DNA from 3 places in the Pectobacterium hainanensis genome. Region 1 is predicted to be linked to each of the others. Evidence: predicted binding sites of a transcription regulator. Region 1 holds the regulator's gene; each other region holds the start of a gene.
What was found. Region 1 encodes PhoB, which activates phosphate uptake and scavenging genes when phosphate is short. Its sites were predicted from a motif close to CTGTCATAAAACTGNCNNAT; they were not measured.

Region 1 (7,948 bases):
TGAGTCCCAACCCGTTAACCTTCTCAACGTTGATTTGTATCGGGATACGTTCTTTCATTGCGTCCACATGGCTGATAACACCAATGGTTTTACCTGATGCATTAAGATTATCTAACGCATCCAATGCGGTATCGAGGGTTTCGGCGTCCAGCGTGCCAAAGCCCTCGTCAAGAAAGAGTGAGTCGATACTAGTTTTGTTGCTCACCAGATCGGATAGTGCCAGCGCCAATGAGAGGCTGACCAAAAAGCTTTCGCCGCCAGACAGGGTGCGGGTATCCCTGATAGCATCCGCCTGCCAGGTATCCACGACCTGAAGTTCCAGTTCTTCGCTGGCTTTTCGCTGGAGCAGGTAACGACCATGTAATCGGGACAGTTGTCGATTTGCTAAATAGACTAAATGATCCAACGTTAGGCCCTGTGCAAAACGCCTGAATTTGTCTCCTTTTTGGGAACCAATCAATTCATTGAGGCAGCTCCAGTCATCATGCTGCTGCTGGCTTTGCGCAATTTCAGTGAGTAACGCCTGTTGATTTTGACGGTGACGGCGATCGTCGTTGAGTCGCTGACGGATCTCTCCCTGTTGTTGATGATTCACTTTTAGTTTTTCATGAAATTCGAATAGTGCCTGTTCAATTGACTGCGGGGTCATATCTTCGGCAAGCGTCGCTGGCCGCTGTTGGTGGTGGGCAGATAATTGCTGTTCTGCTTGCTGGTACAGGGCGACAGCCTGCTGTCGTGTCTGAGAGAGTTGTTCTTTCTGTTGTTGCAACTCATGGCGTTCCTGTTCATCAATCAGTGCATGAATGAAGGCCTTTTCATCAGGAAAACAGCTGTTTTCTAATGCCTGAGTAAAAGCCAATTCGGCGTTTTTGGCCATTTGAGCAACATGCTCCCGCTGTTGCTGAACGCTACTCAACTCTCCAGCTAATCGACTCAGTGAGGATTCTGCCTGCTGGCGCTGATGTTGTATTTGTTGAGTCGTTTGTTCATGTTGTTGACTGATTTGACGAAGCTGCTCATTGGCTTCTGCGACTTGTCGGTGACCAAAAAGCTGTTGTCGCTGTTGTTGATGTGTTTTTAGCTCTTTGGATAATAAGGCCTGTTGCTGGGTTGCATTCGTGAGTTGCTTTGTTATTTCTTCAAATAAATCATTAAGATGCTTTTCTTCTGCTTCTAGTGTGATAAGGCGATTTGAATGTTGTTGCAACTGCTGTTCATTGTTCCGCCAGCGTTGCCATTCTTCCTCTCGCTGCGTCAGCCAGGCCGCTTGGTCTGCCTGAGCTGGCAGGGAGAGATTAACGTTTTCTAACGTTTTCACCCATGCTTGTAAGTGCTGTAATTGTTGCTGTTGCGTTTGCTGTAATGATTGTTGTACCTCTGTTTGCGCATTTTTTAGCGTTTGCTGTTGCTGATGATTGAGCACGAGTTCTTGTCGTACGTTTTGTTGTGCAATGGTCGCGTTAGTCAGTGAATCCTTACTTTCTTGCCATTGTCTTTGGGTCTGCTCGCGTATGGATATTTGCTGCCGTAGCTGTTGCTCGGCCGCTTCACTGTTATCCAGCCAACTCTGCACATCGATAGATTGTTCTGGCGTAAACTCTACTTGTAAGTGCTTACCAACATTCAGCCACTGCTGTAACAGCGTTTGATATTCATCATTAAGCCGTGAAGCGTCGTCTAATTGTTGCTGAAGCTGTTGGTTTAATAACGTCAGGCGTTCATCACGCTGCACTACGGCACTTTCCAACTGACTGGTTTCGTGACGCAGTTGACGTAGCCGACTTTCGGTTTCCGATGGCTTGATCGTTTGATAGCGAGCAATCGCGGGATGATGAAGCGAACCGCATAACGGGCAAGCCTCTTCTGGTTGTAAGCGATTCCGCTCCTCTTCCAGATTCACAATGCGCACTTCCAACTGATATCGCTGTTCCAAATCGACTAGATGGTCATTTTGTTGTTCCCAGCGTTGTTTTTGCTGCTTTTGCTCGCTGTTCTGCTGTTGGATCGCTTCCCGTAACTGTTTTTGCTGTTGCTCAGTTTGACGCTGACGAAGGCTTAGGGTGTGAAAGAGCGCCAGCAACGTTGAGAGTGTGTTACGGTCTGAATGGTGTGTCATCGACTGGCTCAGTTGATGATGTAACGCCGCTAAAGGTTGTTCGGCCTCCAACGCCTCCAACACGTTATTGCGTTCTGCGAACAGCGACTGTGCCTTATCGGTCTCGGTTTGCAGCATCGTCTGACGTGAGGTCAACGCGGTAGCATGCGAACGGAGTTGTTCTGCCTGTGTGGCAAATTGAGATTGTTTTTGATGCAGGTTTGAGATCTCATCTTGCCACTGCTGCTGCCGTTGGAATTGAGTACGCCACAGTGGGAGATGTTCACCCCAATGTTGATGTTGCGTGTTTTGTTGTTGGTAAAGCAGGATCTGTGCAATTTGTTGCTGGGTCGCTTGTTTTTGCTCGATAGTTTGAGTCAGCTTTAGCCGCGTTGATTTTTGACGCTCTTCTGTTAGTTCATCTTCTTTTTTCTGCTTCTCTATCTGTTGTTGCAGCGTTTGAATATGGTGATCGAGCGGTATCACCTGATTATTGATTAGGTTTTCTTGCTGTTGGCGATAGTCGGCATGCTGGCGTAGCGCCTGATTAGCCCGTTCTTCTTGTTCACGCAGCGCCGTAAGTGATGCGGCTTGAATTTGCTGCTGCTCGTTCAAACCGGACAGGCGTTGGGAAAGCGTGATGGACTCTTTTTGGTCGCGATCTCTTTGTTGTTGCAGCGGGCGTAGTTTCTCTGCGGGTTCGCTCTGTGCCAGCCGTTCGAATGCAGGTTGGGCGTTGTTGATGGCGGTTTCTGCTGCGATGTGCTGTGTTTTTGCCGTCACAAGTGCGGATTGACGCTGTGTCAGTTGCTCAAACCAGCGTTGGTGAGTCAGTGCTTGCTCACGTTCCACGTTAATCGTCAGTTCTTGCTGGCATAGCTGGGTAAGTTCAGTTTCCCATTGTTGCCGCTGTTCTTCACTTAGAAGTTCAATACCTGAGGCTTTGGCCTGTAGCGTATCCAGCGCGATTCTGGCCTGTTTATGTTTTTCAAAGACGCGCTCTGAAATCAGCCCGTAGATATCGGTGCCGGTCAACTCTTCCAGGAGTTCTGCGCGCTCGTTTGGGTGAGCATTAAGGAATGCGGCAAATTGCCCCTGTGACAGCATCATGGAACGGGTAAAACGGCCGAAATCCAAACCGGTGATTTCGGCCGTCATTGCCAATTTCTCTGTCAGTTTCTCACACAGAATTTTGCCATTGTCTATCAGTGCTAACTCGGCCTTTGGCGTTTGCAGGTTGCCTTCAGCTGCGTTTCTGGCACGTCGTTGACTCCAGAATGCACGGTAGCCAATACCTTTGACTTCAAATTCAACTTCTGCCAGACATTCCGCCGTACCGCGTGTCATCAGTTCATTTTGGCTGGCGGAAATATTCTTGAGCCTTGGCGTTTCGTGATAAAGCGCCAGACAAATGGCATCCAGTAGCGTGGTTTTCCCTGCGCCTGTCGGACCGGTGATCGCGAATAGTCCGTTATGAGAGAAAGGGGCCTGAGTGAAGTCAATTTTCCATTCACCTTTCAGCGCATTGAGATTTTTTAAGCGTAGGCTGAGGATTTTCATCTGGCTTGTTCGTCCTGTTCCAATTCGTGAATGACCTGCCCGAATAGCGAACGTACCCGTTGTTGACGGGACATTTCCAAATCGGTGGCCGTTGCCAGACGGCGTTCGAAAACGTCATGTACAGTCAGTTCCTCTAATGTTTCTTTTTCCTGCCGAGCGATAGCTTGTTGATATTGCTCACGATGGCGACGTAATAGCAGGACTTCAACGGGTAAATCGTCAGTCAGCGCCTGAATGTGTTTCTGGACATCGCTGAGGTAAGACTGTGTGGTGATTTCGATATCCAGCCAGACGGGTTTTTCTCCCTGATAATGCCTGAACGCGGTGAGCTGTTGTTCAATGTCGTCCAGACTGCCTTTGATCAACTGCATCGGTTGGCTGACTGGCACCGGCAGCGTTTCAACCTGTGGTGAGTTTTGCTCATCGAATGACACCAGATACACGGATTTTTCGCTGCTTAATTCATCGAAGCTCAACGGAATAGGAGAACCGCTATAGCGAATATGGGCACGTTGCGTCACGCGTTGTGGTCGGTGAATGTGACCGAGAGCGATGTAATCGGCGGGTGGAAATGCGCTTGCTGGAAAGGCATCCAGCGTACCGATGTAAATATCGCGTACAGCGTCGGATGCGGTGACCCCCACCGTTGTCAGGTGACCACTGGCGATAATAGGAAGTGATAACTGTAATTCGTCACGTTTTTGGCAGGCCAGTTGATAACATTGTTCGTAATGATCGGCGATGGCGTGAAGTAATGTTTGCTGTTTTTCCTCGCCGGATTGCCCAGCCTGACTGGTCATCAGGTCTCGTGGGCGCAGAAAAGGAATCGCACAGAGTATGGCACCGGGTTGGTGCTGACGGTTTTTGAGCACAATAAGCTGTTTATTGAGATCGCCGTCTGTACTGGCGATCACGTGGGTATTCAGACAGGCTAACAAACCCCGCGATTCATTCAAGGTCGCGACCGAATCGTGATTGCCCCCCAAAATAACGAGCTGACAGTCTGTTTGCTGTAGTTGAACCACAAAGTGGTAATACATTTCTCTGGCATAGCTGGAGGGAGTGCCGTTATCAAAGATATCTCCTGCTACTATTACTGCATCCACCTGATGCTGCTCGACTTGTGTCATAAGCCAGTTCAGGAAAGCCTGATGCTCGGCCGCACGGCTTTTTGTATAAAAATGCTGCCCTAAATGCCAGTCGGCGGTATGAATAATACGCATGAAACGCTCTGAACGGTTGCTATTGCCATATTGGCGATTATAAACAGTCATCGTCACGGCTGTCGTTGCGAAAACTTTTTTTTGGAAAGCGGCTCGAAATTTGAATTCTATTTCAGTCCTGTTGTTACTCCGTAACGATGAAAATAGCCCCGTCCGTGGGGCTCGCCCTGCGGGTTGTTACTCCGTAACATTGAAAATCGCTCCGTCCATGGGGCTCGTCCTGCGGGTTGTTACTCCGTAACACTGAAAATCGCTCCCGGCGATTTTTTCATAAAAGTGTCATAAAACTGACGCATAATGCTCGGCGTATGCTAATAGCGACGATGACTAACGACAGGATTAACCATGGCAAGACGCATTTTGGTCGTAGAAGATGAAGCGCCGATTCGTGAGATGGTCTGCTTTGTTTTGGAACAGAACGGCTATCAGCCAGTTGAAGCTGAAGATTATGACTGTGCGATCAGGTTGCTCTCAGAGCCTTTTCCTGAATTGGTATTACTGGACTGGATGTTGCCCGGTGGTTCCGGATTGCAATTTATCAAGCATATGAAGCGCGAAGCGCTGACTCGTGATATTCCCGTGATGATGCTGACCGCGCGCGGTGAAGAGGAAGACCGGGTGCGAGGGCTTGAAGTTGGGGCCGATGATTACATTACCAAGCCTTTTTCTCCTAAAGAGCTAGTGGCTCGGATCAAAGCCGTGATGCGCCGTATTTCGCCGATGGCGGTGGAGGAAGTGATTGAAATGAGAGGGTTGAGCCTTGATCCTACTTCTCATCGCGTAACGACGGAAGATCACGCATTGGATATGGGGCCAACCGAGTTTAAGTTGTTGCACTTCTTTATGACACATCCGGAGCGGGTTTATAGCCGGGAACAGTTGCTGAATCACGTTTGGGGCACTAACGTTTATGTAGAAGATCGTACCGTTGATGTTCATATCCGTCGGTTGCGCAAAGCGCTAGAGACTAGTGGTCATGAGAAAATGGTACAGACCGTTCGGGGAACGGGATACCGTTTTTCAACGCGTTACTAAAGGTAGCCGTAACGGAGAAACATTAACGTGCTAGAACGTCTATCATGGAAAAGGCTGGCATTGGAGCTGGTTTTTTTTTGCCTGCCCGCTTTTTTACTGGGGCTGATTTTCGGTTATTTATCCTGGTTTTTATTAACGGCTGTTTTGGCCGTGTTGGGCTGGAATTTTTACAATCAGCTCAAGCTCTCCTATTGGCTTTGGGTTGACCGGAGTATGACGCCGCCACCTGGCCGGTGGAGTTGGGAACCTTTGTTTTACGGTTTATACCAGATGCAGTTGCGTAATCGTCGACGTCGACGCGAATTGGCGCTCTTGATCAAACGGTTTCGTAGTGGCGCAGAATCGCTGCCGGATGCGGTTGTCATCACTACTGAAGAGGGCACGATCTTTTGGTGTAATCATCTGGCACAGCACTTACTGAATTTTCGTTGGCCGGAAGATAATGGTCAGAATATCCTCAACCTGCTGCGTTACCCCGAATTTACTCATTATTTAAAAGAGCAGGATTTCAGCAAGCCTTTAACGCAGCAATTGAACAATGGCCATCATGTCGAATTTCGCGTGATGCCTTACTCTGAAGGTCAATTGTTGATGGTTGTGCGTGATATCACCCAAATGCATCAACTTGAAGGCGCAAGGCGTAATTTTTTCGCCAATGTCAGCCATGAGTTGCGTACACCGCTGACGGTATTACAAGGTTATCTGGAGATGATGCAGGATGAGTCACTGGATAGCTCGTTACGCAGCAAAGCACTGAATACGATGCAGGAGCAGACGCGTCGTATGGATGGCTTGGTGAAGCAACTGCTGACGCTTTCACGGATTGAAGCGGCTGCGACGATCGACCTGAATGAGAAAGTTGATATACCGTTAATGTTGCGCGTATTGCAGCGTGAAGCGCAAACCCTGAGCCAGGATCGCCATGAGATCGTCTTTCGGGTGAATGAGCATCTTCAGGTGTTCGGGAATGAAGAGCAGTTGCGTAGCGCGGTGTCAAACCTGGTATATAACGCGATCAACCATACGCCAGCCGGGACGCGCATTGAGGTCTGCTGGCAGAAAACGCCACAGGGTGCACAGTTCCAGGTCAGCGATAACGGGCCTGGCATTGCGTCGGAGCACCTGCCGCGTTTGACTGAACGCTTCTACCGTGTGGATAAGGCACGTTCGCGACAAACCGGGGGAAGTGGGTTGGGGCTGGCGATAGTGAAGCATGCGCTTAGCCATCATGATTCCAGGTTGGAAATCATGAGTGAAGAGGGATTAGGGTCCCGTTTCGTGTTTACTTTGCCGAATCGGTTGATTGTTCCCGTTTCTTTAGCTGAAAATACGGCGAAACCTCCCGTCTGACGGAAAGTGCTATTCATGATTTTTTATGCTAAACGTTCACTCGCTGAAACCGCAGGATTTACCGCGTGTCGTTGTGTTCCGACAGGTATTTCATCCGCTTTTTTATGCCTGAATAGTGTGGTTTCATGAGATGGCTTAATTATCCCGTTGCCCTGATGCTATTGCTGATGAGCTTTTTCAGCATTGCTCAGCCGCGTCAAATGCTGGCCGGGAACCTTTCCAGCGCAGGCTCAGATACATTGGCGAATTTGATGTCTTTCTGGGCCGCTGATTTTAGTCAACATTATCCCGGCGTGAACTTGCAGATTCAGGCCGCCGGTTCTTCTTCTGCCCCAACGTCACTGGCATCCGGTGCGGCTCAATTGGGTCCCATGAGTCGGGCGATGAAAGCCAGTGAAATTGATGCTTTTGTTCAGCACTATGGCTATCCGCCATTGGCGGTTCCGGTCGCGATGGATGCATTAGTTGTGTTGGTGAATCAGGATAATCCGTTGCCCGGATTGAATTTATCGCAGTTGGATGCAATTTTTTCGATGACCCAGCGCTGTGGTAGCCAACGGCCGATAAAAAGTTGGCGGGATTTGGGATTGCACGGTGATTGGGAGACTCGAACCATACTGCGTTACGGGCGGAATTCGGCGTCAGGGACATACGGTTTTTTTAAACAACGTGCATTGTGCAGCGG
Region 2 (7,948 bases), on a different contig from region 1:
CGTAATACCCCGCCAAACATTCCGCCCGCACCCGTCACCAGAATAATGGAACAAATAGGGCCTAATGCGCCATCGCACACTTTTTCCAGGTGTTTGCGACTATGTTTGCCACTAAAGACCACAAGGGCAAAGAATACCGTGATCAACAGTGCAATCGGGGTTTTCCCTAACATCCGCAGAAACTGAACTATACCGCTATCGCCGTTAATGATGCCCATCACCGTCAGCGTATTGAGCCCGGTATCCAAAAAAATCAGAAGTAAGGGGAGTAACAGAATACTCAACACGACAGAAAAACGAGGAGGCTTAACGTTAGAGTCAGCTTCAACTTCAGACAAAAAGCTTGACGGTAATTTTATATCGAATTTTTTGCCGGCCCACAGACCAAATAGGTAGCCACCAAAATACCAGGTTGGCAGAGCAATGATCCCACCCACAATCACTAATAACCCAATATTTGCTCCTAACAGTTCACTGGCTACGACGGGCCCCGGATGAGGTGGAACCAGAGCATGCATCGCCGCGAATGCGCCTGCCGCAGGCAAAGCATATCTTAACGTCGATCCGCCAAAACGCTTTGCCACGCTGAAAATGATGGGCAACATGACCACTAACCCGGCATCAAAAAAGATCGGAAAACCGAAGAGTAACGAGGCAATACCTAAGGCAAAAGGTGCGCGATGCTCCCCAAATTTATTGATCAATGTATCAGCCAGAACATTTGCCCCGCCGGTAATTTCTAGCAAACGTCCAATCATGGCTCCTAGGCCAACCAGCAACGCAACCGAAGCTAACGTGCTACCGAAACCGCTGAGTAGCGTCGGGACAATTTTTTCGTAAGGCGTTTTGGTGATCAGCGCCGTTATCAGGCTGACAACGGTTAACGCCAGGAATGCATGAACCTTGAAACGCATGATCAGTACAAGCAGTAATGCAACGGCACCGGCCGCAATCATCAAAAGGACACTTGCACTATAAGCTGATGTTATTTCTGTCATTATTGAGTTCCCCTGCCGTCACCATAACGGCCTGACTGTGGCTATTTGTAAAATGTATAACATCGTTATTTAATGGCTCGATTTGATGATACGGGTAACATGTTAATATGTGAAACCATTAAGCATCATCTCATTCACAATATGGGACAGGGATCAAACTATGTCGGATCGAGACGCCATGTCGCAGTAGAAAGAACCAATAGACATCACAACACGCCGTATGACCTTCGATGATGCACAGCAAGGAAAAAACCTAAACATCACTGCGCCTCTGCTCCAGAGAAGGAAACACGAAAAGCACAGTAATGCTTAGGTTTTGTATAGATGAATAACAGCATAATAGTGGAACGTTCGATTTGATGAAAAAACAGACTACATAGGCAATATAGCAGCCTGAAAACAGAAAACCGTGAACATCGCCACGGTTTTCTGACATCGGTTTCTACACCGATTTGCATGCCGCCACACTTATACCGGCGGCAGATCAAACAGTAGAATTTCACTGTCCGCATGGGCATGAATAGAAAGCGTTTCTTCATCCCAAATGGCGAAAGCATCGCTGGTTTCCGCCATATGACCGTTAATCTCTACCCGACCACGCACAACCTGAATCCAAATACGACGCCCTGCCTGTATCGGATAAACCGATGATTCATCCGGTTTCAATGCCCATCGCCATAGCGTCATGTCCTGAAAAACTTTCAGCGAACCCTCACGAGCATCCGGTGACAGCACCAGTTGACGCCCTTGCAGACCATCAAAACGTTTCTGCTCATAACGCGGCGTCAGCCCTGCTTTTTCAGGAATAATCCAGATTTGATACAAATGCAGCAACTCGTCACGACTGGCGTTGTATTCCGAATGGCGGATCCCCGTGCCTGCACTCATAATCTGAAACTCACCCGCTGGGATCTGCTCTTTATTCCCCATGCTGTCCTGGTGTTCAACCGTTCCACGGAGTACATACGTCAGAATTTCCATATCTTTGTGCGGGTGCGTACCAAACCCCTGTCCACCTTCAATCCGATCTTCATTGATCACGCGTAATGCAGAGAAACCCATGAATTCGGGATCGTAATAATCGGCAAACGAAAAGGTGTGCCAACTATCCAGCCAGCCGTGGTTGGCATGGCCGCGCTGTTGTGCTTTACGTAAATAGATCATGTTCGCTGTCCCCGTGTTTTCGATAAGTAAAGTCTAACGGGAGGCGAAGAATAAGATAGCGTAAAAAACTTAACGCTCTGTTCGAAAAATCCGAACAAGTTGGTGACAGGCAAAAAAAAAGCCAGCACCCGAGCTGGCTAAATAAATACTGGAAGCAATGTGAGCAATGTCGTGCCTTCACAGCAAAACCGCGTGGTTAATGGTGTACAGTTAATACAAACCGCGTTCAAACAACGCCATTTGCGATAACCTCACACCGACCATATTTGCGGTTCCCCGGAACGCATGACAATAATAATCATTATCATTCGCGTCTGTAAAGTGTTTTTTTTACACACTCGATAGACATATCCCACAACATAGAAAAATAACGTTCGCTCGTTACGAACCTTATTCATCTAACGCTCGAGCCAACAGCGTGATGGGATGCTCACAAGGTTTACTGGTGGACATCTCAATTTGCCACTTACAGGTTTCGCAATCCGTCACCACCACATCCACACCGCTTTCCTCTATCTGACGAAACAATGGCGCACCGATCCCCTGCGCGGTTGTGTAATTTTCCTTTTTAAACCCATAGGTTCCCGCAATTCCACAGCACTGCGAATCCAGAACGATCAGTTCAATACCGGGGATACGTTGCAGCAACGCTAGCGTATAAGCCGTCCATCCCATGCGCTCCAAATGACATGGCGTGTGATAGGCCACACGTAACGAGAGTGGACGTAATGGCAGGGAGCGGCCTTCCTCTTCTAATAACCGATAAAGCCGACGAGTCACCAACTCAATACCTTCGCGAACGCTCGCATTATCAATCCCCAGCAAATGCGGGTATTCATCGCGTAGCGTAAAGGTACAACTGGATGATGTCGCCACAACCGGAATCGATTTGCCGTTGATGCTTTCATCTAACGAACGGATATTCACCCGCGCCTGCTTACGCGCCTGCTCATGGAAGCCATTAGCAATTAACGGCACGCCACAGCACTTCTCTTTGTTTAACAACTGCACGCCAATATCCATGGCGTTAAAGACCCGGATCAGATCTTTTCCTAGCTGCGGATGGTTATAATTGACATAACAACCATGAAAATAAGCAATTTGCTCTTCATAACGCTGCTGTTGCGCCGCCTGCTGATGATACCAGCGGCGAAACGTCCCAAAGGAATACTTCGGCAGTTGACGACGGTGATCGATTTTCAGCGCCTTATCCAATAGCTGACGCACAGGTTTCAAGCTGGTTGCCGTATTGATTAATGGCGCAAACGGCGTCGACACCGTTCCCATAAAATCGGTATGACTCAAAATGGCGTCACGTAATGTCGGTTTATGCTCACTATGATTAGCTTTCGCTCGCTGAATGATGTCACCGATTTTCACATCTGAAGGACACGCGACTTCGCAACGTTTGCAGTTGGTACAATATTTCAGCGCTTCATCGTATAGGGCCGGGTCTTTCCGGCGCAGACGCTCACCATCCGGCCCCGCCTGCTTAGGCCCAGGATACAAAGGGTTTACTCGTGATACCGGGCAGTAAGTGGTACAGACCGTACATTTGATGCAATTCTCAAAACTGTTATCGGTAAGCAGACTCATGGGTTGCTCTCCTTCAGTATCTGGTCAGCGACATACAGTGCACTGAGCATGGATACGCCAGCACCACACCCTTGAACTATCGGATCAAATCCTTCCAATACCGCGCCAATGGCATACAGGTTATCCACCGTTTTCCCGTCAATAGCCGGTCTCAACCTTTCATCCGTCATCACACCAAATTGCATGTAGGGCTGAGCAGCAAAGACCGCTTGCTGGCTCCAGCATTCACGGCGAGTATCGAAACGCACATCCAGACCAAAAATAGGTTCTTTAATCTGATCAAACTCTGCCACCAAACCATTGCTGAAATAGCTGCCACTCGCTAACACCACCTGCGTCGTCCGTAGCGGAATATCGCCATGGTTGTGAGTGTACAGCGATACACCATCAGTTTTCAGATCGGCTCGCACCACACGATCGCCGGGCATGACCATACCGCCCAATTGGCGAAAACGGCGGGAAAGTGACTGATACAGGCGTAGCCCCAGTAGCGATGGTGGCAACGTAGGCAACAGCAACACCGGTTTACCCAGCGCTTGATGGAGTGCCGTCATCAGTTCCGAACTCTCCAGCCCCAGACAAGCTGGCATGATCACCGCGTTATTGCCGCTAGCCAGAGTGGTCAGTTCATCGATTAGCACGCTCAGATTCGCCGGATTATCTAACACCCGGGCAATGTTAACGGAGCGGAACTCACTGGGATTGCGACGTAATGGATCCAAAATAGAGAGTTTCAGGTCGTCGCTACGCGCGGCAATACCCTGTTCTTGTAACGCACCCGCCACAATGCGGGATTGAAAATCGAGAAAACCATCAATGCCAACAACCAGCGGACTTTGCCATCCCAATTCTTCACCATAGCCGCAGGTCACGCTATCGATAGGGCTCAGCCAGCAAGGACGGAATTTACCAAGCGGCGTCATACGTTGATGGTTCTGTTGGTAATCCCCACGCATCACGATACTGGAACGGTTGAGTAGCGCTTCCGCTTCCGGTAACAGGGTCACAATACGCTCAGCGCCGATAAGAGAATAAGGGTGACGGGGTGCCAGACGAGCCAGCTCAGTCAATGCCGTCAAGGGATGACTCACCGCACGACCATCCGGCAGACAAGAGAGCAAATCCAACGCACCAGAAGAGAAATGCAGCGCACTTTGTCCGGCGCTAACGATAGCGCAACGTTTTCCCGCTTCAGATAGCCGGATACCGCAGGTTAATCCTGCCAGCCCGCCGCCAATAATGACTACGTCATACCGCATCGTGTTCCTCCTGGTTATCGTCGGCCGTCAAACCGCACAACCCTTGATATACCCAATTGGTAAATTCACTTTCGCGCAGCGTATTGCCCCAGGCAACGGGGCGAATGCCTTTCCAGCGTTCATTCAAGAACTGACTGAGTTGGTTAATGGATTGCTCCGGCGTTGATTGCCCTAACCGACACAATAAACCGGCGGCACGACACGCACACAGTTCCCCCTGACATGTCCCCATTCCCACGCGGGTACGACGGCGCAAATCAATCAGGTTGTTTACCTGTAGTGATTCCACCGCATAGCGCACTTCACCGGCGGTAACCGCCTCGCATTCACAAACCAGACTGTTATCTAAACGTTCACCGGAAAACAAACGCCCGGCGCGCTCACCATGGCGATAAATAGCAGAGCCACGTAGCGGTGCAGACAGTGTCTTGTCCTTGTCGTGTTTTATCGAGGAGCGTATCGACGGTTGATTTTCTGAGGCGGGTTCAGAACCCGGAAGCGGCCGCTGCGCCGTTGAACAAGCGACCTGGAGGCCCAGCTTTTCACAAATTTTATCCGTGGCCCATTCGGCCATCAGCCGATAAGTCATCAACTTACCGCCGGTAATGGTGAGAAATCCTTCCAACCCATCACGACTGGCATGATCCAGCAGCACAATGCCGCGACTCACACTGCGCCCGGTCGGATCATCATCGCTTGCCACCAACGGACGAACCCCTGCATAGGCACGCAAAATACGCGTCGAAGCCAGTTTCGGCGCGAGCATGCTACCTTCACGGATCAGGATATCGACCTCAGCTGGCGTCACCATCATGTTATCAATTTGGTCATAGTCCACGCGGGTTGACGTTGTACCAATAAGGGAAATGGTGTCGCCCGGCACCAAAATGTCGGCATCGGCTGGCTTACGGCAACGGTTAATTACCATGTTGTTAATGCGATGCCCTAAAATTAGCAACGCGCCTTTGGCCGGGAACATACGAACGCGCAGATCGGCATATTCAGCAATATGTTGCCCCCAAATCCCCGCCGCATTAACGACAATCTGCGCGTAAATTTCTGATTCGACCCTGTTTTTATGGTCGAAAACGCGCACACCAATAATTCTGTCGCCCTGACGGATCAAACCAATCACTTCATGATAGGTCAGGACACTCGCCCCATGCTCACAAGCATCAATCATATTGGCAGTGGTTAACCTGAACGGATCGACGGTCCCATCAGGCACCCGCACTGCGCCAATCATGGTCGGATTAGCAGCAGGTTCCAGTTGTAATGCTTCTTTCGGGTCAATCGCCTGTGCATTGATACCCGCTTGTTGACATGCGGTAATGAACTGGCGTTGCCAGGCAAGGTCATCCTCGGGGAGAGTAAGGAACAATCCATCGGTAGGTTCAATACAATGACGAGCGATGCGGCGGAGGATCGTATTTTCTTCAATACACTCACGCGCGGATTCGCCATCGGTTACGGCATAACGCGCACCGCTATGCAGCAAGCCATGATTGCGCCCGGTCGCCCCGGTCGCAATGTCGTGACGTTCTAATAAGAGGCAATGCAACCCACGTAATGCACAATCACGCGCGATACCCGCCCCCGTCGCACCACCACCAATGATAACAACATCAGTTTCCCGGTGAGCCCTATTCTTTTGCATCATGATCCCACCTTAGACGCTCATTTATGTTGTTATTGGGACACAAAAGATAAGGTTAATGTTTGATAGAGAGCAAAAACGAGCAAAAAACGAAAATAACAGAACCAAATAAAACCATAAACGTGACTTGAGTCACTAAAATAAGGATTATTATTCACTCACTTTTGTTAACATGCTCCCAAAAAATGTTACCACGTCATAAAACCGTAACATTTGGGTTTTGAATCACAGATAACAACATATGTACTCACTACAATCACGTTCGCAATAGAACAATAAATTGTCGTTTTATTTCGCATTGGAGATATCTATGCTGAGCATTTTTAGGCCCGCCGCCCACCAGCCGCGAATAGCGGAAAATAACATTGACCCTGTTTATCGCCGCCTACGCTGGCAGATTTTCATGGGAATATTCTTTGGCTACGCAGCCTACTACCTCGTTCGTAAAAATTTCACACTGGCGATGCCTTACCTGATAGAGCAAGGCTTTTCCCGTGGCGATCTCGGTTTCGCGCTGTCCGGGATCTCTATCGCCTATGGTTTTTCCAAATTCATCATGGGCTCGGTATCCGATCGTTCGAATCCGCGTGTCTTTCTACCCGCAGGATTAATTCTGGCCGCCGCCGTGATGTTATTCATGGGCTTTGTCCCTTGGGCAACATCCAGCATCGCGATCATGTTCGTTCTCTTATTCCTGTGTGGTTGGTTTCAGGGAATGGGATGGCCGCCGTGTGGACGTACGATGGTTCACTGGTGGTCACAAAAAGAACGTGGTGGGATCGTTTCGATTTGGAACTGTGCGCACAACGTAGGGGGTGGACTACCGCCGCTGCTGTTCCTACTGGGTATGGCCTGGTTTAACGATTGGAAAGCCGCGTTATACATGCCGGCATTTGCCGCTATTGTCGTTGCACTGATCGCATTTGCTTTGATGCGTGACACACCACAGTCCTGTGGTTTGCCGCCTATCGAAGAATATAAAAATGACTATCCTGTTGATTATGATGAAAAAGCAGAAGAGGAACTGACTGCCAAGCAAATCTTCATGCAATACGTTTTCCCGAATAAATTGCTGTGGTATATCGCCATTGCCAACGTATTCGTTTACCTGTTGCGCTACGGTATTCTTGATTGGTCACCCACTTATCTCAAAGAGGTGAAGCACTTTGCTCTGGATAAATCATCCTGGGCTTATTTCCTCTACGAATATGCGGGCATTCCCGGTACGCTAATCTGCGGTTGGATGTCAGATAAGGTCTTCAAGGGTAACCGTG
Region 3 (7,948 bases), on a different contig from region 1:
GCATTGCATTGGCTGATTATGTTGCCGGAAGTCAGGATGCTTTCGTTAGCCTGATGAACAATTACGCTAACGCATTGAAACTCACTAACACCCAGTTTCGTACGGTACATGGGCTGGATGCGCCAGGTCAGTATAGTACCGCCCGTGATATGGCCATACTTGGACAAGCACTGATCCGTGATGTGCCTGAAGAGTATGCGTTGCATAAAGAAAAAGAATTTACATTCAATAATATACGTCAACCGAACCGTAACAGATTACTGTGGAACACTAACCTGAATGTCGACGGCATCAAGACCGGTCATACCAACGGAGCAGGACATAATCTGGTGGCGTCTGCAACGGAAGGCAATATGCGTTTGATTTCTGTTGTTCTGGGTGCCGCGACGGATGGTATTCGCTTTAGGGAAAGTGAAAAATTACTCACGTGGGGTTTCCGTTTTTTTGAAACGGCTACGCCAATCAAAGCGGGTGTGCCTTTTACGACACAGCGCGTCTGGTTTGGCACGCAGGGAGAGGCTCGACTAGGGGTAGCGAATGATGCGGCGCTCACGATACCCAAAGGTCAGATGAAAAATCTGAAGGCCAGTTTTACATTGTTACAGCCTCAGTTGTCCGCGCCTTTGACCAGAAATCAAGTGGTTGGCACGATTGATTTCCAACTTGATGGTAAAAGTATTGGGCAACGCCAGTTGGTTGCGCTGGACGATATCCCCGAAGCGGGATTTTTCAGCAGGCTATGGGATAGCGTGATGATGAAACTTCAGCAATGGTTTGGTGGTTGGTTTAACTAGCCATCGGCATGGGCTAACAAAATACCGTTATGGTTAAAATAACGAGTGTATTCCGTTGGCGGTGTACGATTGGTAATTAGCGTATCAAATAGGGTGAGCGATCCGATACAGGCAGGCTTAACTTTCCCAAACTTGCTGTTATCGATCACTAAAATCGCACGCTGTGACAGCGCTAGCGCGCGATGCTTCATGCTGAGCTCAGCAAAATTAAAGCAGGTCGCTCCTGCTTTCAGATCGATGCCTGCGGCAGAGATGAACGCTTTGTTCGGGCAAATATGATCGAGTTCACTGCGTTGGCTGAGCGGCGTAAAAATGGCGTTATCGGGATGAAACTCGCCGCCGCATAGCATGACTTTACTGGCAGATTTTTCCTGCAAGGCCAAAAACGTATTGAGCGAATAGCAAATTCCGGTGAAGGGCAGGTCGTCAGGAATCGCATCGATGATAAAAGGTGTGGTGGTGCCGCAATCGAAAAATACCACATCATCAGGTTCGATGAGCCGTGCCGCTAGCTCACCCGCCACCTGCTTTTCTTCCACGTGCTTACTTTGCTGATCGGAAACGAAATAATTAGTGACATTATTGCTTTTCAAATCGCTGACAACATAGCCACCGAGTAGCACAACGGTCGAGGATTCGGCGTTCAGATCGCGTCGCACGGTCATTTCGGACACACCCAACAGTTGCGCGGCGTCTTTAAGACGAAGCTTGTCTGCTTTTTTCAGGGCTTGAGCCAGTTTGTTGATCCGTTCTGCACGCCGAGTTTCCATATAATTCCCTGATGATGAACCCGTTTATGCGGGATGAAGGTTAGTAGCTTCCTGCTGCGGCAGACTGACCCGATACGATAGCCACTCCGGAGCTGGTTCCGATACGCGTTGCCCCAGCGCGGATCATGATTTCTGCCGTGTGGCGATCGCGTACGGCACCAGAAGCTTTTACGCCGACGCCAGAACCGACGGTATCGCGCATGAGTTTGACGTGTTCTTCACGAGCGCCACCAGTGCTAAACCCCGTTGATGTTTTTACAAACGCAACGTTCAAGTCGCGACAGATTTCACAGACCAAAACAATCTGGGCGTCGTCAAGCAGACAGGTTTCTAATATTACCTTCAACGGTATAGCGGCGCAAACCTCGCGTACAGCCTGAATATCTGCTTTCACTGCATCAATATTGCCGCTCTTCAACCAGCCGACATTGATCACCATATCAATTTCTTGTGCCCCTGCATCAATAGCGGCCTTGGCCTCAAACACTTTAGACGCCGTAAGTCCCGCGCCTAAAGGGAAACCAATCACCGAGCAGACGTTAACCGCTGTGTCCTGTAATTGGCTGGCAACCAGAGGGACATAGCCGGAATTAACGCAAACGGCGTAGAAATGATGAGTTTTAGCTTCATCGCATAGCTTGATGATCTGTGCCTCTGTGGCGTCGGCGGCTAACAGGGTGTGATCGATATAAGGGGAGTAATCGCGAGTTTCGCTGTTCATGGTTGATTCCTTTAGCTGTTCAATAAATTTATTTTGTTATAATAATAACATTTAACATCGATTATCAATCTTTATTGTTCTAATTTTTGCATGTCACACGTTTAATCATGCGATATTTGTCACATTAATAACAAATGTGGATTGTTATTGTTACTGTAGTGACATTTAATGTTGAAAAAATGCCAGAGGGAAGTGTTATGGATATTGCAGTTATTGGTTCAAACATGGTTGACCTGATTACCTACATTAATGAAATGCCAAAAACGGGCGAAACGTTGGAAGCCCCTTCTTTTGAGATTGGCTGTGGTGGGAAAGGGGCGAATCAGGCTGTTGCAGCGGCGAAGCTTGGGGCATCGGTCATGATGGTCAGTCGGGTCGGGGACGATCTTTTTGCCGATAATACCGTTAAGAATTTACAGCACTTTGGCGTGGATACGCAGTACGTCACTGCCGTTGCCGGTGTATCGAGCGGCGTGGCTCCTATTTTTGTCGATGCCTCCTCACAGAATCGAATTTTGATCATCAAAGGGGCGAACGCTCATCTTTCTACACAGGATATCGATGCGGCATCTGAGTCACTTAAACAATGCAAGTTGCTGATCCTTCAATTGGAAATCCCGTTAGAAACGGTTTACTACGCCATTGATTTTGCTCGACGTCATCACATTCCCGTGATCTTAAATCCGGCTCCGGCTTCGCGTGATCTGGATATCGGTTATGCCTGTCAATGCGACTTTTTCATGCCGAATGAAACCGAGTTGGAAATTCTGACTGGTATGCCTGTCGATACCGAAGCGAATATTTTGCAGGCTGGTCGTTCGTTATTAGCGAAAGGGTTGAAGAATTTGATCATCACGATGGGGCACCGTGGGTCGGTGTGGATGACGGGCGATCAGGTACACCATGTTGACCCTGTTAGCGTTCATGCCATTGATACCAGCGGAGCAGGCGATGCGTTTATTGGCTGTTTTGCACACCATTTTGTTCGTAACGGAGAAATTAAATCGGCGATGGAATATGCCTCAGCTTTTGCCGCTTATAGCGTTACGGGGAAGGGCACGCAGCGTGCATATCCGGATGCGGCACAATTTCATCAGTTTCTTGCCAGCCATTCGCTTGCTAAATAATCCGGGGAAAACATTATGCGTCAGAACATCATCCAAATGCCTGATGGCTATCTGAATAAGACGCCATTATTTCAATTTATTCTGCTGTCGTGTTTGTTTCCGTTGTGGGGTTGCGCGGCCAGTCTGAACGATATCTTAATCACGCAGTTCAAGAGCGTATTTGAGCTGAGTGATTTCGCCAGTGCATTGGTGCAGAGTGCTTTTTATGGCGGCTACTTTTTGATTGCGATTCCGGCATCGGTGGTGATCCGGAACAGCAGTTACAAGATCGCTATTCTGATTGGCTTAACGCTGTATATTGCCGGATGCAGCCTGTTTTATCCGGCATCGCACATGGCGACCTATACCATGTTTTTGGCGGCGATTTTCGCCATTGCCATTGGCCTGAGCTTTTTGGAGACGGCGGCGAATACGTATAGTTCTATGATTGGTCACCGAGACTATGCCACGTTACGTTTGAATATTAGCCAGACGTTTTACCCGGTTGGGGCGTTAATGGGGATTGTTCTTGGTAAATATCTGGTCTTTCAGGAAGGCGAAAGTTTGGAAAGTCAGATGGCAACCATGACGCCCGATCAGTTGCACGCTTTCCGTCTGCAAATGCTGGAATATACCTTAGAGCCGTATAAGTATTTGATATTTGTGTTACTGATCGTCATGTTCCTTTTCCTGTTGACGCGCTATCCAAGCTGTAAAGCGCAAGCCGATACGCAGAATAAAAAATCACTTCCGTCCTTGGGAGAAACGTTGCGGTATCTGGCAGGGAATAACCATTTTAAGCGCGGTATTGTTGCTCAGTTTTTATATGTCGGTATGCAGGTTGCTGTTTGGTCTTTTACTATCCGTCTGGCTTTAACGCTGGGAGCATCTAACGAACGAGATGCGTCCAACTTTATGATTTACAGCTTTATTTGTTTTTTCATTGGTAAATTTGTAGCGAATTTCCTGATGACGCGCTTCAGTGCTGAGAAAGTCCTGATTGCTTATTCGATCGCAGGTGTTGCGACGCTGGCCTATGTCGTGATGGTGCCCGATTTTAGCGCTGTTTATGCCGCCGTTTTTGTTAGCGTTCTATTTGGACCGTGCTGGGCAACGATTTACGCAGGTACGCTGGATACGGTAGATAAAAAATACACTGAAGTAGCCGGGGCTATCATCGTGATGTCTATCGTGGGGGCGGCTGTGGTGCCAGCTATTCAGGGCTATGTATCCGACCATCTTGGTTCGATGCAAAAATCATTTGTCGTGTCGCTATTGTGTTTTGCCTATGTCGGCTTCTATTTTTGGGGCGAAATGCGCAATAAACAGCGTTTGGCTGCCAGTGATTCCGCTGTTAAACGTGAAGCCTAAATAAGGAAATGAAAATGAAAACGCAGATTCATTTGTCACGTACGATGTTCAGTGAGCATCCACGGATACTGTTGGAAAACGATCATTTTTCAGTCACGTTATTCCGCTATGCTTCAGGTATTGAAGCGATCAAACTGAAAAACTCACGAGGTTACCTCGTCATATTGCCTTTTTATGGGCAGATGATTTGGGATGCGGAATTTGATGGACATTCGTTAAGGATGACGAATCCGTTCACCGAGCCTAAGCCGGGTAGCAGCATTATTGATACTTATGGTTGTTTTGCTTTCCACTCTGGTTTGCTGAGCAATGGTTGTCCCGCCGCGGACGATACCCATCCTCTACACGGTGAAATGGCGTGTGCGACGATGGACAGCGCACGGGTGCTCATCGGCGACGGTTCTCTGTGTGTAACGGGGGATTATGAATATGTGAAAGGGTTTGGTCATCACTATCGAGCAACCCCTCGCGTCACGTTGATGGCCGACAGTACGTTGTTAAATATTGAGATGGCCGTGACAAATTTGGCAAGTGTGGCGATGCCGTTACAATACATGTGTCACATGAATTATGCCTATGTGGCGAATGCGACATTTAGCCAAACCATTCCTGATCAGGCATTTGCGTTGCGAACCTCTATCCCTGGTCATGTTCATCCTACGCCGCAGTGGCTGAACTATACGGAAAAATTAGCGCAGTCACCGGAGCAATTCACCGCGTTAACAGATCCGGATTTTTACGACCCTGAAATTGTCTTTTTTGCTGATGATTTATCGCAGTACGCGAAGAAGGTTGAGTTTAGTCTGCATGCACCACAGGGCCATCGTTTTGTGACTCGTTTTTCGACGGAAGAGTTGAATTATGCGACGCGCTGGATTCTTTATAACGGTGATCAGAAAGTCGCGGCGTTTGTTTTGCCTGCGACATGTCGTCCAGAAGGGTTCAATGCGGCACAACGGGCCGGGACATTAATTGAGCTTGATGCTGGTGAAACACGATGTTTCCGAGTTGAAACCGGACTGGCATGATACGAATGGTCATTGCTGCATAGGGACATCGATATCGTCTCAGAAAAGAAAAGGCCCATCGTTCTTGAACCAAGGTGGCGTGAACGACGGGCTCCTCAATATGGGGATATCAAAGAAAAGCAGTGGCACTTATTGAGACTGTAGGCTGATAAAAAAGTTCTGTTTACGCTAATAAATATTGACGTTTTTTTACATTTTTTATTAGCCAGGTAGTTCAGGCCAGATAATCACGATCAGGGAGCCGGCCAATGTCAATAATACGTTGGCAATGGCATAGGTTCCCGCATATCCCAACGCAGGAATATTGCTGCGCGCGGTATCGCTGATGATTTCCATCGCCGGGGCACAAGTACGGGCACCCATCATTGCCCCAAACAGTAATGCACGGTTCATGCGTAACACGTAGGCACCAAATAGAAAACAAATCACAACAGGTACCAGACTGACGATTAATCCTGAGATCAGCATTTGTGTGCCCACCTCGCCCAAGCTATTGTTGATGGTGCTGCCTGCGCTTAACCCCACACCAGCCATAAACACCATTAGCCCGAACTCTTTCACCATATTCAATGCGCCTTGCGGAATATAGCCGAATGTCGGGTGGTTAGCTCGCAGGAAGCCCAACATGATTCCTGCAAATAGCAGACCAGCCGCGTTACCGATTCCAAAGGTAAAATTACTGAACTGAAAAGTGATTAGGCCGACCATCATGCCAATGACGAAGAATGCACAGAAAGCCAGTAAATCGGTGACCTGACTGTGAATTGAAATAAAGCCGATGCGGTCAGCGATACTTTTCACCCGTCGTGCATCGCCGCTGACCTGCAACACATCGCCTTTATTCAGGACGACACCATCATCAATAGGCATTTCGATCTGGCTACGAATAATGCGGTTCAGGAAACAACCGTGATCGGTTAACTTGAGCTGGCTGAGGCGTTTACCGACGGCATTATGATTTTTCACCACAATTTCTTCGGTAACAATGCGCATATCTAATAGGTCACGGTCGAAGACTTCTTTTCCATCACGGAAGTTCGGGTTCAGCCTTGCATGCGCATCCGGATAGCCAACCAGTGATATTTCGTCACCGATTTGCAGTACGGCATCCCCATCCGGGCTTGCCAGAATGCCGTTGCGGCGGATACGCTCGATGTAGCAACCCGTCTGGCGGTAAATGCCCAACTCACGCAGATTTTTACCATCGGCCCAGGCCACTAACTCCGGCCCGACGCGATAGGCGCGGATAACGGGAAGGTACACTTTCCTCTGGCTGTCGGTATCCAGACCCCGCTCTCGGGCAATTTGTTGGGCGCTGGTTGGTAAATCCTGATGCTGGAGTTTAGGCAGATAACGCGCACCGAAAATAAGGCTAACCAAACCAATCAGATAGGTCAGGGCGTAACCAAGGCTAAGATGATCTTGTTCAACGCCCAACTGCGCACCCAGGCTGGCGGTATTTCGCAGTGTGTCACCGGCACCGACCAGTACAGGAGTGGAGGTCATTGAGCCTGCAAGCATCCCGGCCGTTAACCCAATGCCCCAACCAAACAATTTCCCTAATCCCAATGCTAAAATGAGAGCGCTTCCCACCATGACCAGTGCGAGCATTAAATAATTTTTGCCGTCTCGAAAAAAAATAGAAAAGAAATTGGGACCGGCTTCTACGCCAACGCAAAAAATAAATAACATAAATCCAAGGCTGAGCGCCTCGGTATTAATCGAAAAGTGTTGTTGTCCTAGCAATAACGAGACGACTAAAACACCAATGGAATTACCGAGTTGAACTGAGCCCAGCCGCAATTTCCCTAGGCAAAGTCCTAATGAAAGAACCACGAATAAAAGCAGAATGTAATTCCCGTTTAACAAATTAGCGACGTTTATATTCATGGCATGTAACGTGTTGTTTACCAGTAAGTTCTTGATATAAATGACTATAAGGGCTAGATTTAGTCATCGGATATAATGATCCCGTTGATACTGTCAATTAATGACAGCTGAAAGGAATCAGCCTTGTTTAGTATAAATTATCCATTGGTATTGTTCAGTCAATTATTATTTTTGAAATGATTGTGACGTCGCTATTTTAGCAGTTTGTTGGTTTTGCAACCAGCCAACAGCGAATAACTATCGGTGTAATATACCCCAAATAATTCAA

Region 2: a site for PhoB is predicted at 6,868-6,887, ahead of glpT (glycerol-3-phosphate transporter). Genes of this name have one in related genera too.
Region 3: a site for PhoB is predicted at 2,400-2,419, ahead of rbsK (ribokinase). Genes of this name have one in related genera too.

What each region holds. Positions count from the first base shown of each region.
Region 1 is NZ_JBJYIN010000014.1:70,217-78,164, forward strand. Features, by position in the region: gene ACKPVM_RS14660 (AAA family ATPase) at 1-3,655, opposite strand, end outside; gene sbcD (exonuclease subunit SbcD) at 3,652-4,878, opposite strand; gene phoB (phosphate response regulator transcription factor PhoB) at 5,224-5,913, shown strand; gene phoR (phosphate regulon sensor histidine kinase PhoR) at 5,941-7,263, shown strand; gene ACKPVM_RS14680 (PstS family phosphate ABC transporter substrate-binding protein) at 7,389-7,948, shown strand, end outside.
Region 2 is NZ_JBJYIN010000006.1:119,071-127,018, reverse strand. Features, by position in the region: gene ACKPVM_RS08015 (GntP family permease) at 1-998, opposite strand, end outside; gene ACKPVM_RS08010 (pirin family protein) at 1,467-2,162, opposite strand; gene glpC (anaerobic glycerol-3-phosphate dehydrogenase subunit GlpC) at 2,553-3,758, opposite strand; gene glpB (glycerol-3-phosphate dehydrogenase subunit GlpB) at 3,755-5,017, opposite strand; gene glpA (anaerobic glycerol-3-phosphate dehydrogenase subunit A) at 5,007-6,674, opposite strand; gene glpT (glycerol-3-phosphate transporter) at 6,985-7,948, shown strand, end outside.
Region 3 is NZ_JBJYIN010000008.1:126,431-134,378, forward strand. Features, by position in the region: gene ACKPVM_RS10300 (serine hydrolase) at 1-794, shown strand, start outside; gene deoR (DNA-binding transcriptional repressor DeoR) at 791-1,564, opposite strand; gene deoC (deoxyribose-phosphate aldolase) at 1,605-2,285, opposite strand; gene rbsK (ribokinase) at 2,483-3,412, shown strand; gene fucP (L-fucose:H+ symporter permease) at 3,428-4,762, shown strand; gene ACKPVM_RS10325 (aldose 1-epimerase family protein) at 4,777-5,790, shown strand; gene ACKPVM_RS10330 (aspartate:alanine antiporter) at 5,992-7,680, opposite strand.